DNA from 3 places in the Microbacterium sp. RG1 genome. Region 1 is predicted to be linked to each of the others. Evidence: predicted binding sites of a transcription regulator. Region 1 holds the regulator's gene; each other region holds the start of a gene.

The links. The regulator HrcA, encoded in region 1, represses chaperone genes, less so after heat shock. The targets are predictions, from matches to a motif close to TTNGCACTCGNNNNNNNCGAGTGCNAA.
Region 2: a site for HrcA is predicted at 2,087-2,113, ahead of groES (co-chaperone GroES). Genes of this name have one in related genera too.
Region 3: a site for HrcA is predicted at 1,717-1,743, ahead of groL (chaperonin GroEL). Genes of this name have one in related genera too.

The regions. Positions count from the first base shown of each region.
Region 1 is NZ_CP034121.1:741,968-745,242, forward strand. Features, by position in the region: gene EHF32_RS03495 (carboxylesterase/lipase family protein) at 1-1,306, opposite strand, end outside; gene hrcA (heat-inducible transcriptional repressor HrcA) at 1,409-2,446, shown strand; gene dnaJ (molecular chaperone DnaJ) at 2,491-3,275, shown strand, end outside.
Region 2 is NZ_CP034121.1:15,982-19,256, reverse strand. Features, by position in the region: gene EHF32_RS00120 (ABC transporter substrate-binding protein) at 1-496, opposite strand, end outside; gene rarD (EamA family transporter RarD) at 656-1,609, opposite strand; gene groES (co-chaperone GroES) at 1,702-1,998, opposite strand; gene EHF32_RS00105 (class I SAM-dependent methyltransferase) at 2,140-3,275, shown strand, end outside.
Region 3 is NZ_CP034121.1:1,626,826-1,630,100, forward strand. Features, by position in the region: gene groL (chaperonin GroEL) at 61-1,680, opposite strand; gene EHF32_RS07840 (cold-shock protein) at 1,864-2,067, opposite strand; gene EHF32_RS07845 (LytR C-terminal domain-containing protein) at 2,203-2,805, opposite strand; gene EHF32_RS07850 (DUF3263 domain-containing protein) at 2,852-3,121, opposite strand; gene EHF32_RS07855 (DUF2332 domain-containing protein) at 3,131-3,275, opposite strand, start outside.

The sequences.
Region 1 (3,275 bases):
CGCCGGTCTCGGCGAAGCGGATCCAGTCGGCGTGCATGCGCGTGGCCAGCTGCTGCGGGGCCCGGGTGCCGCCCATCGTGATGGCGCCATCGTCGCCGAGCGCGTCGAAGACGAAGCCGAGTTCGAGGGCGTGCGCGGCGCGGAGGTCGCGGACCGGGCTCGGCCAGGCGAACTCGTAGACGAACGTGGGTGCGCCGCGCAACCGTGCGACCTCGATCGCCGGCTGCCGCACCAGCAGATCCGTCAGCACCTGTCCGATGATCTCTCCCGCAGGGGCGTCGGGCAGCGCGGTCCGGTACGCGCGCCATACGCCGCGCGGCAGACGCTTCGCGAGCGCGAGGAGGGCGTACGTCCGCCGCGAGAGCTTCGCGAGCGCCTCGGGTGGATACCAGAGGCGGTACTCGTCGGTGTTGGTGCCGATGATGACCGGAACGTCGACATCGACGAGGGCGCGTCGGGGGTTCTCCGGGAGTGTCATCGGATCGATGGTCGCGTTGTATCCCGGTGCCGCCTTGAGCAGGGTGGATGCCGCCGAGAGTTCGTCCCTCGCCGCGACGAGACGCTCCGGCGGGATCCGGCGGAACTCCTCGGCGGTGGCGGGGATTCCGAGCCGGCGAGCGATGTCGCGCGCGGGCCGGGCGGCGCGCTCGGGCGTCGCGGCGTCCAGCGGCCCCGACTCGATGATCGCCCCCGCGATGAGCGGGCGCAGGTCCTCGCGGGCCAGAAGCGCAGCGACGACGGCACCGCCGGCGGACTCGCCGAAGATCGTGATCCGCGAGGGATCGCCGCCGAAGCGGGCGATGTTCCGATGGGTCCACCGCAGTGCCTCGGCCGCATCCGCGAGCCCGATGTTCCTGGGTGCACCGGGCAGGACCGAGAACCCCTCGGCGCCCAGACGGTAGTTCGCCGAGACGAAGACGACGCCGTCGCGGGCGAACGGGGTGCCGTCGTACACGCTGATCGCCGCCGTGCCGCGCTCGAGCGCTCCACCGTGGAACCAGAGCATGACCGCGGCGCCGTCCGCATCCGCCGGTCGCCACACGTTCACCGTCAGGATGTCGTCGCCGGGGATCAGGGTCGAGGGGAGGAGCTTGCCGATCTCGCCCGGATAGGGCGACTGCGGCGATGAGGGCCCGAACACGGTGGCCTCTCGCACCCCGTCCCAGGTCGCGACCGGCTCGGGAAGAGCGAATCGGCGCGCTCCGACCGGTGGTTTCGCGTAGGGGACGCCGAGGTAGCGCTCGATCCCCTCGGAGAGGGCTCCGGATACGACTCCGGTCTCGGTGTGGATGACGGGATGCGACATGCGACCTCCTCTCGAGAGTCTACGGGCGGCCTACCGGCGACTCGCCTCGCGAGCGCGCTAGAATTGGCACTCCCAGACCTCGAGTGCCAGGAGGGAGTGCGCATGGTCAGCGATCGGGGGCTCGACGTGCTTCGGGCGATCGTCCAGGACTACGTGGAGACGCGCGAACCCGTCGGCAGCAAGTCGATCGTCGAACGTCATTCGTTCGGCGTGTCCGCCGCGACGATCCGCAACGACATGGCGCTGCTCGAGGACGAGGAGCTCATCACCGCACCGCACACCTCGTCCGGTCGGGTGCCGACCGACAAGGGCTACCGCGTCTTCGTGAACCACCTCGCCGAACTGCGGCCCCTCACGAGTGCCCAGCGCTCGGCGATCACGGCGTTCCTCGGGGCTCCGGCCGATCTGGACGACATGCTCGGGCGCACAGTCCGTGCGCTGACCCAACTCACCGGTCAGGTCGCCCTGGTGCAGTATCCGTCGTTCGAGCGCGCGAGCATCACGCACGTCGAACTCGTCCACCTCGGCGGGTCGCGTCTGGTCGTCGTGCTCGTCACCGACACCGGTCGGGTGTCGCAGCGTCTGATGGCAGGGCCCGAGCCGCTCGAGGAGACGGATGTGGCGACGCTCCGCGCGCAGGTGTCGGTGCTCGTGACCGGGCGGCCCGTGCGCGAGGGCACGCAACGCGTGGCGCAGGCTCTGGCCGAGACGTTGACCGACAGTCGGGCCGACCGCGCCCTTGGCGCGCTCCTGCGCACCGTCGGCGAGGAGCTCGACGAGTTCCGGCAGGACCGGCTGGTCATGGCGGGAACCGCCAACCTCGCCCGGGCCGAGGGCGACTTCCGCGGCAGCATCTACCCGCTGCTGGAAGCGATCGAGGAGCAGGTGACGCTGCTGCGTCTGATGGGCGAGATGGTGGCCGACGAGCAGGGGCTCGCCGCATCCATCGGACGCGAGAACGAGGCGTTCGGACTCGTCGAGGCGTCGGTGGTGGCCAGCGATTACGACACGACCGGAGGTCAGGCGCGCGTGGGCGTGCTCGGACCCACCCGGATGGACTACTCCAGCAACCTCGCGGCCGTCCGCGCCGTGGCTCACTACCTGAGCCGGCTGCTGGAAGACGACGAACGCGCGCGCTGAGCGCGTGCGAGACGATTCCGCGGCACGCGGACGGGAAGGCTGAAGTGGCAGACCACTACGAAGTACTCGGGGTGCCTCGCGACGCATCGCAGGACGACATCAAGAAGGCGTACCGCAAGCTCGCGCGCCAGCTGCATCCCGATGTGAACCCCGGTGAGGATGCGGCGGAGCGCTTCAAGCTCGTCACGCACGCCTACGACGTGCTGAGCGACAGTGAGCAGCGTCGCCGGTACGACATGGGCAGCGACGGCGGCGGATTCGGTGGTGCGCAGGGCTTCGGCGGGTTCAGCGACATCTTCGACACGTTCTTCGGCGGCGGCGGCGCAGGACGGGTGCGCCCGCGCTCGCGCACCGAACGCGGCCAGGATGCCCTCGTGCGCGTGACGCTCGAGCTGCGAGAGGTGATCTTCGGCGCCCACCGCGACATCGAGGTGGACACCGCTGTGCTGTGCGAGACGTGCGAGGGCGGGTGCTGCCAGCCCGGCACGTCGCCGGTCACGTGCGACATCTGCCACGGCAGCGGCCACGTGCAGCGCACGGTCCGCAGCCTGCTCGGCAACGTCGTCACCAACCAGCCCTGCGCGACGTGCCAGGGATACGGCACCACCATCCCGTACCCGTGCGCCACCTGCCAGGGCCAGGGTCGGGTGCGTGCGCGTCGCACGGTCTCGGTCGACATCCCCGCGGGCGTCGAGACGGGCCTGCGCCTGCAGCTTCCCGGCTCGGGCGAGGTGGGCCCTGCGGGAGGCCCCCACGGCGACCTGTATCTGGAGATCACGGTGGCCGCCGACGAGGTCTTCAGTCGCGACGGCGACGACCTGCTCGCGAC
Region 2 (3,275 bases), 730 kb from region 1:
CGGAGTAGCCCGAGAGGGAAGCCGCCGTGTTCGCGGGCGAGATCTGCACGATCGGGCTCGCGCTCTTGGTGAGCTTGTCGACGACGTTCAGCGACACCGAGGAGGATGCGGCGCCGATCACGATCGAGACCTTCGCGTTGATGAGCTCGTCGGCCGAAGCGGAGGACACGGTCATGTCGTTGCTGTCACCGGAGTCGGTCCAGAACGTACATGCCTTGTCGCCCGCGGCGACGATGTCGTCGACAGCCAGGCCGACACCGGCGATCTCGGGCGGGCCGAGGAACGCCAGGGTTCCCGTGGTGGGCAGCAGGGTGCCGACCTTGAGGATGTCAGCGCTCGTGGTGCCGTCGGCGCAATTCTGCGCCGTGTAGTCGCCACCTGCGTCTGAGCTGCCGGAGGGCGCTGCTTCGCCCCCGCCGGCACACCCGACGAGCGCAAGCGCCGAGACGCCCGCGAGGGCGGTCGCGGCAAACCACGCCTTCTTGGAGTGAACCATCTGGTTCCGTCCTTTCACTCTTCAATGCGCGACCTGGACGCCGCGTTGCGCCAGAAGCTAGCCGCGCATTGTTACGAGTGTGTTGTAGGCGCGCGTCGCGCACAGTCCTCGCACCCTTTCGCGACGAAATCGTTATGAATCACGCCGCTTTTCGACGCATTACGTCAATTCGGCCACGTCGGACGGAGCGTTCTGCAATCCTGCGCCCCTGCGCGCACGACGCGAGGCGATGATCGAATCCGCGCTGAGCAGGATCAGCGCCGCCCACACGAGCGCGAAGCCCGCCCAGCGTCCCGCCGTCATCGGCTCGCCCAGCACCCACCATCCGATGAGGAACTGCAGCACCGGCGCGACGAACTGGACGATGCCGAGCAGCGTCAACGGCGCCCGGCGGGCGCCGGCGGCGAACAGCAGCAAGGGAACGGCCGTCACGACCCCCGCCAGCGCCAGCGCCACCGTGGTGCCCGCCCCGGCGGAAGCGAAACCCAGCCCCGTCGTCAGAGCCACGACGACGAGCTGCACGAGGGCGAGAGGGGTGAGCCAGAGCGATTCCAGGGTGAGCCCGCTCACCGCATCCACGGAGGGGCCGATCTTCTTCTTCACGAGTCCGTAGAAGCCGAACGAGAACGCGAGGATGAGGGCGATCCAGGGCATGGCGCCGTACCCGATCACGATCACGACGACCGCGGCGGTGGCGAGCCCGATCGCGACCCACTGCGTCGGACGCAGCCGCTCGCGCAGCACGAGCACGCCCAGCAGGACCGTCACGATCGGATTGATGAAGTACCCGAGGCTCGTCTCGATGACGTGACCGCTCAGAGTGCCGATGAGATACGTCTGCCAGTTGACGTAGATCAGGATGCCGGCGAGCACCGTGAGGGCGACGAGCCGGCCCCGGCGCAGGATCGCGCCGAGGCGTCGCCACGAACGCGTCACCGCGATCAGGAGCGCACAGAAGACCAGTGACAACAGGATCCGCCACGCCACGATCTCGAACGCCCCCACGGGCGCGAGCAACAGGAAGTACAGCGGTAGCACGCCCCACAGCAGGTATGCGGAGAAGGCGTACAGGCCGCCGGCGAGGCCCTGCTCGGTGGGAGTGCGTGGGTTCACCGATCCAGCCTAGAACCGCGGGCAGGGTGGGGGGCGCGCCCGCAACGAACGAAGCCCCCGGCCGAACGGCCGAGGGCTTCGAGCAGGCGATGTCAGCGGACGACGACCGCGAGCACGTCGCGCGCGGAGAGCACGAGGTACTCGTCAGCGCCGAACTTGACCTCGGTGCCGCCGTACTTGCTGTAGATCACGCGGTCGCCGACGGCGACGTCGAGCGGAACACGGTTGCCGTTGTCGTCGATGCGGCCGGGGCCCACGGCCACGACCTCGCCCTCCTGGGGCTTCTCCTTGGCGGTGTCGGGGATGACCAGGCCACTAGCGGTGGTCTGCTCGGCCTCGACCTGCTGGATGACGATGCGGTCCTCGAGCGGCTTGATGGAAACCGACACGGTCTACCTCTTCTTTCTCGCTTCGTGAAACGGAAGACTCAGTTAGCACCCTCACACCGAGAGTGCTAATGGCAAGTCTAGAGGCGTCCTGGCACTCGTGCAACGCGAGTGCCAACACGACGTCACGCCTAGGCTGGAGCGATGGAGATGAGCGAGCTACGCGCCCTTCTCACCCCCGAAGGCCTGCGCCTGCTGGATGAGACGGGGCCGATCGAGTCGACGGCCGCGGTCGCCGCGGCCGTGAGCAGGCTCCGCGGCGCGGGACACGGTCCCGACCTCGTCTCTGCCGTGGTCGGTCAGGCGCGACTCCGCTCCCGTGCTGCGGCGAAGTTCGGGCCCTTCGCCGGGAGGATGCTCTTCACTCCCGCGGGCCTCGAGCAGGCCACGCGCCTGAGCGTGGCTGCCCGCCACGCTGGACGATTCCGGGATGCGGGACGCCGCCGGATCGCGGATCTCGGATGCGGCATCGGCGGCGACACCCTGGGGTTCGCCGCCCTCGGGCTCGAGGTCACCGCCGTCGACGCCGACGAGCCGACCGCGGCCGTCGCCGCCTACAACCTGGCGCCCTTCGGTGACACCGTCACGGTCTCGCACGCCCGAGCGGAGGACGTCGATCTCGCCGACCGGGATGCGGTGTGGCTCGACCCCGCCAGACGCCCGGTCGGCGGCTCGCACAACGATCGCCTCAGAGCCGACGAATACAGCCCCGCGCTCAGCTGGGCGTTCGAGGTCGCCGCGCGCATCCCGACCGGCATCAAGCTCGGTCCCGGCTTCGATCGCGACAGCATCCCCGACGATGTGGAGGCGCAGTGGATCAGTGTGGACGGATCCACGATCGAGCTCGTGATCTTCTCCCGGGAGCTGGCCCGCGACGGAGTCCGACGTGCGGCGCTCGTCGTCCGCGGTGACGAGGTGCACGAGATCACCTCCGGCCATGACGCCGAGGACGTCGCTCCGCGCCCGCTCGGCGCCTTCCTGCACGAGCCCGATGGCGCCGTCATCCGCTCCCGCCTGATCGGCGACGTGGCCCGGTCGCTGGATGCGGGCACGCTCGACGAACGCATCGCGTACCTCACCTCGGACGAGCCGATCACGAGCCCGTTCGTGCAGAGCTTCCGCGTGCGCGAGCAGTTGCCCGTCGACGAGAAGAAACTCGCCAGGGCCCTCCGCGAACGCGGGATCGGCACGCTCGAGATCAAGAAGCGCGGCGTCGACGTGGACCCGGCCGGCCTGCGCACCCGCCTCAAGCTCAAGGGCGACGGATCGGCCACACTGCT
Region 3 (3,275 bases), 880 kb from region 1:
GGAAACGGCGGATGCCCCGGTCCCTTGCGGGGCCGGGGCATCCGTTCGTGAGGTCTGGACTCAGAAGTCCATGCCGCCCGACGGGTCAGCGGGAGCGGCGGCAGCCTTCTCCGGCTTGTCGGCGACGACGGCCTCGGTGGTCAGGAACAGACCGGCGATCGACGCGGCGTTCTGCAGCGCCGAACGGGTGACCTTGGCGGGGTCGATGATGCCCTGCGCGAAGAGGTCGCCGTACTCACCGGTCGCGGCGTTCAGGCCGTGACCGACGGGCAGGTCAGCCACCTTGTTGGCGACGACACCGGGCTCAAGACCGGCGTTGAGGGCGATCTGCTTGAGCGGAGCCTCGATCGCGACACGAACGATGTTCGCGCCGGTCGCCTCGTCGCCCGTCAGCGTCAGACCCTGGAACGCGGTCTTACCGGCCTGGATGAGCGCGACGCCACCACCGGCCACGACACCCTCCTCGACGGCAGCCTTCGCGTTGCGGACGGCGTCCTCGATGCGGTGCTTGCGCTCCTTGAGCTCGACCTCGGTGGCCGCGCCCGCCTTGATGACGGCGACGCCACCCGCGAGCTTGGCGAGGCGCTCCTGGAGCTTCTCGCGGTCGTAGTCGCTGTCCGTGTTGTCGATCTCGCGACGGATCTGGGTCACGCGACCCTCGATCTGAGCGGAGTCACCGGCACCCTCGACGATCGTGGTCTCGTCCTTGGTGATGATGACCTTGCGGGCACGTCCGAGCAGATCGAGGGTGGCGTTCTCGAGCTTGAGACCGACCTCCTCGGTGATGACCTGGCCGCCCGTGAGGATCGCGATGTCCTGCAGCTGGGCCTTGCGGCGGTCGCCGAAGCCGGGAGCCTTGACGGCGGCCGACTTGAAGATGCCGCGGATCTTGTTCAGCACCAGGGTCGCGAGAGCTTCGCCCTCGACGTCCTCGGCGATGATGAGGAGCTCCTTGCCATCCTGGATCACCTTGTCCACGATCGGCAGGAGGTCCTTGATGTTCGAGATCTTCTGGTTGGCGATCAGGATGTAGGGGTCTTCGAAGACCGCCTCCTGGCGCTCCGGGTCGGTCACGAAGTAGGGGTTCAGGTAGCCCTTGTCGAAGCGCATACCCTCGGTGAGCTCGAGCTCGGTGCCGAAGGTGTTGGACTCCTCGACGGTGACCACGCCCTCCTTGCCGACCTTGTCGATCGCCTCGGCGATGAGCTCGCCGATCGCGGGGTCGGCGGCGGAGATCGACGCGGTGGCGGCGATCTGCTCCTTGGACTCGATCTCCTTGGCGTCGGCCAGCAGCGCCTCGGTCACCGCGGCGACAGCCTTCTCGATGCCCTTCTTGAGCGAGATCGGGTCGGCGCCGGCTGCGACGTTGCGCAGACCTTCGCGCACGAGCGCCTGAGCGAGGACCGTGGCCGTCGTGGTTCCGTCACCGGCGACGTCATCGGTCTTCTTCGCGACCTCCTTGACGAGCTCCGCGCCGATCTTCTCGTACGGGTCGTCGAGCTCGATCTCCTTGGCGATGGAGACACCGTCGTTCGTGATCGTGGGTGCGCCCCACTTCTTCTCGAGGACGACGTTGCGGCCACGGGGACCCAGGGTCACCTTGACGGCGTCGGCCAGGGTGTTCAGGCCGCGCTCGAGGCCACGACGGGCCTCCTCATCGAAAGCGATGATCTTTGCCATGTGTGTCTCGTCCCTCCCGGACGTTGGCTTGTGTCTTTAGCACTCAGTGATATCGAGTGCTAATCCATTCTGGCACTCGCCCCCGGGGAGTGCAAGCCGCCGCGAGTGCCGTGAGAGAGCGCGGCGCACACGACGAGACCCCCGAGCACCGGCGGGCGCTCGGGGGTCTCGGGAGTGGGGGTCTCAGGCGACGATGCGAACCGACTCGGCCTGCGGACCCTTCTGTCCGCTGCCGACCGTGAACTCCACGGCCTGCCCTTCTTCGAGGACGCGGAATCCGGTCATGTCGATGTTCGAGTAGTGGACGAAGACGTCCTCACCGTCGCCGGAGGTGATGAATCCATACCCCTTCTCGGCGTTGAACCATTTGACGGTGCCCTGGGCCATACGAGTCTCCTGATGCTGTAGAACGCAGTCATCGTATGCAGCCGACACAGCGTCGAAGCGACGGATCCGGCACAGTTGACACAGCAGCAGCGAACTGTTTACGCCGCGGAAACACGCGGCCGTCGAGGAGGAGCCTCAGGGGGTCGGAGTGGGGCTCGGCGCCCCCGCAGCGGTGCGGTCCAGTCCGATCACGATCGTGAGCTGTTTCGCCTGTGACTCGTCCACATCGGCCGTGCCGGCGTCGTCGGTCGGCTGGTACTGCGTGCTCTCGGCGACATCCGCCCCGCCGATGAGCTCGGCGAGACCCTTGGCCGCCGCCTCGTCCCCCGGGAACGCGTAGTAGACCGTCGTCTGCGGGAAGTCGGTGGCGCTGGCGCTGCTCGCGTTGACGAGGTCGGCACCCCAGCCCTTCGCGATGAGTTCGTCCTTCAGGGTGGTCGCGAGTCCCGTCTCCGGCGTCGCGTTGAGCACCAGCACGGAGAAGGACATGTCGACGACGGGCGTCACTTCGGGCGTCGGAGTCGGCGTCGGAGTCGGCGAGGGCACCAGCACGATCCGCCCGGAGAGCACCAGGCTCCCGAAGATCCCCGCGGCGATGAGCACGATCGTGACGACGATCGCCCAGAGGGTGACCACGCCCGCCCGCATGCGCGGGTTCTCGGCGCGGTGGGCTCCGACACGCCCCGAGGCGTTCGGCAGGTCGTCGAAGCGGTCGCGGGGATGCGGGGTTCGGGACACCCCACGATGCTACCGGAGCGTGTCGCTCCGCCCGCGGAGCGGGGTCTCAGGCGCCGCGGCGGGCCGTCGAGCGCTCACGCCGACGCTCGTCGCGGATGCGGCGCAGGCGACCGACGAGGAGCGGATCCTGTGCCAGGGCGGCCTGCGAGTCGATCAGCCGTCCCAGCAGTTGGTAGTACCGCGCCGGGGTGAGCTGCAGTTCGACGCGGATCGCCTCCTCCTTGGCGCCGGTGTGTCCGAGCCAGCGCGCCTCGAAGGCGAGCAGCTGGGAGTCGCGCTCGCTCAGAGCGTCGGATGCGGGGTCGCGCACGGGCACAGGGCCACGCTAACCGAGCCTGCCCGCCGCATCCGGACGCCACTCCACAGCCGCGCCCAACGGGTCGACCGCGGCGAGCACCTCGCCATCCAGCGCCAGCGCGAAGCGATCCTTCGGCCAGGCGTCCGCTTCGATCGGCGCGTTCCACCCGTCG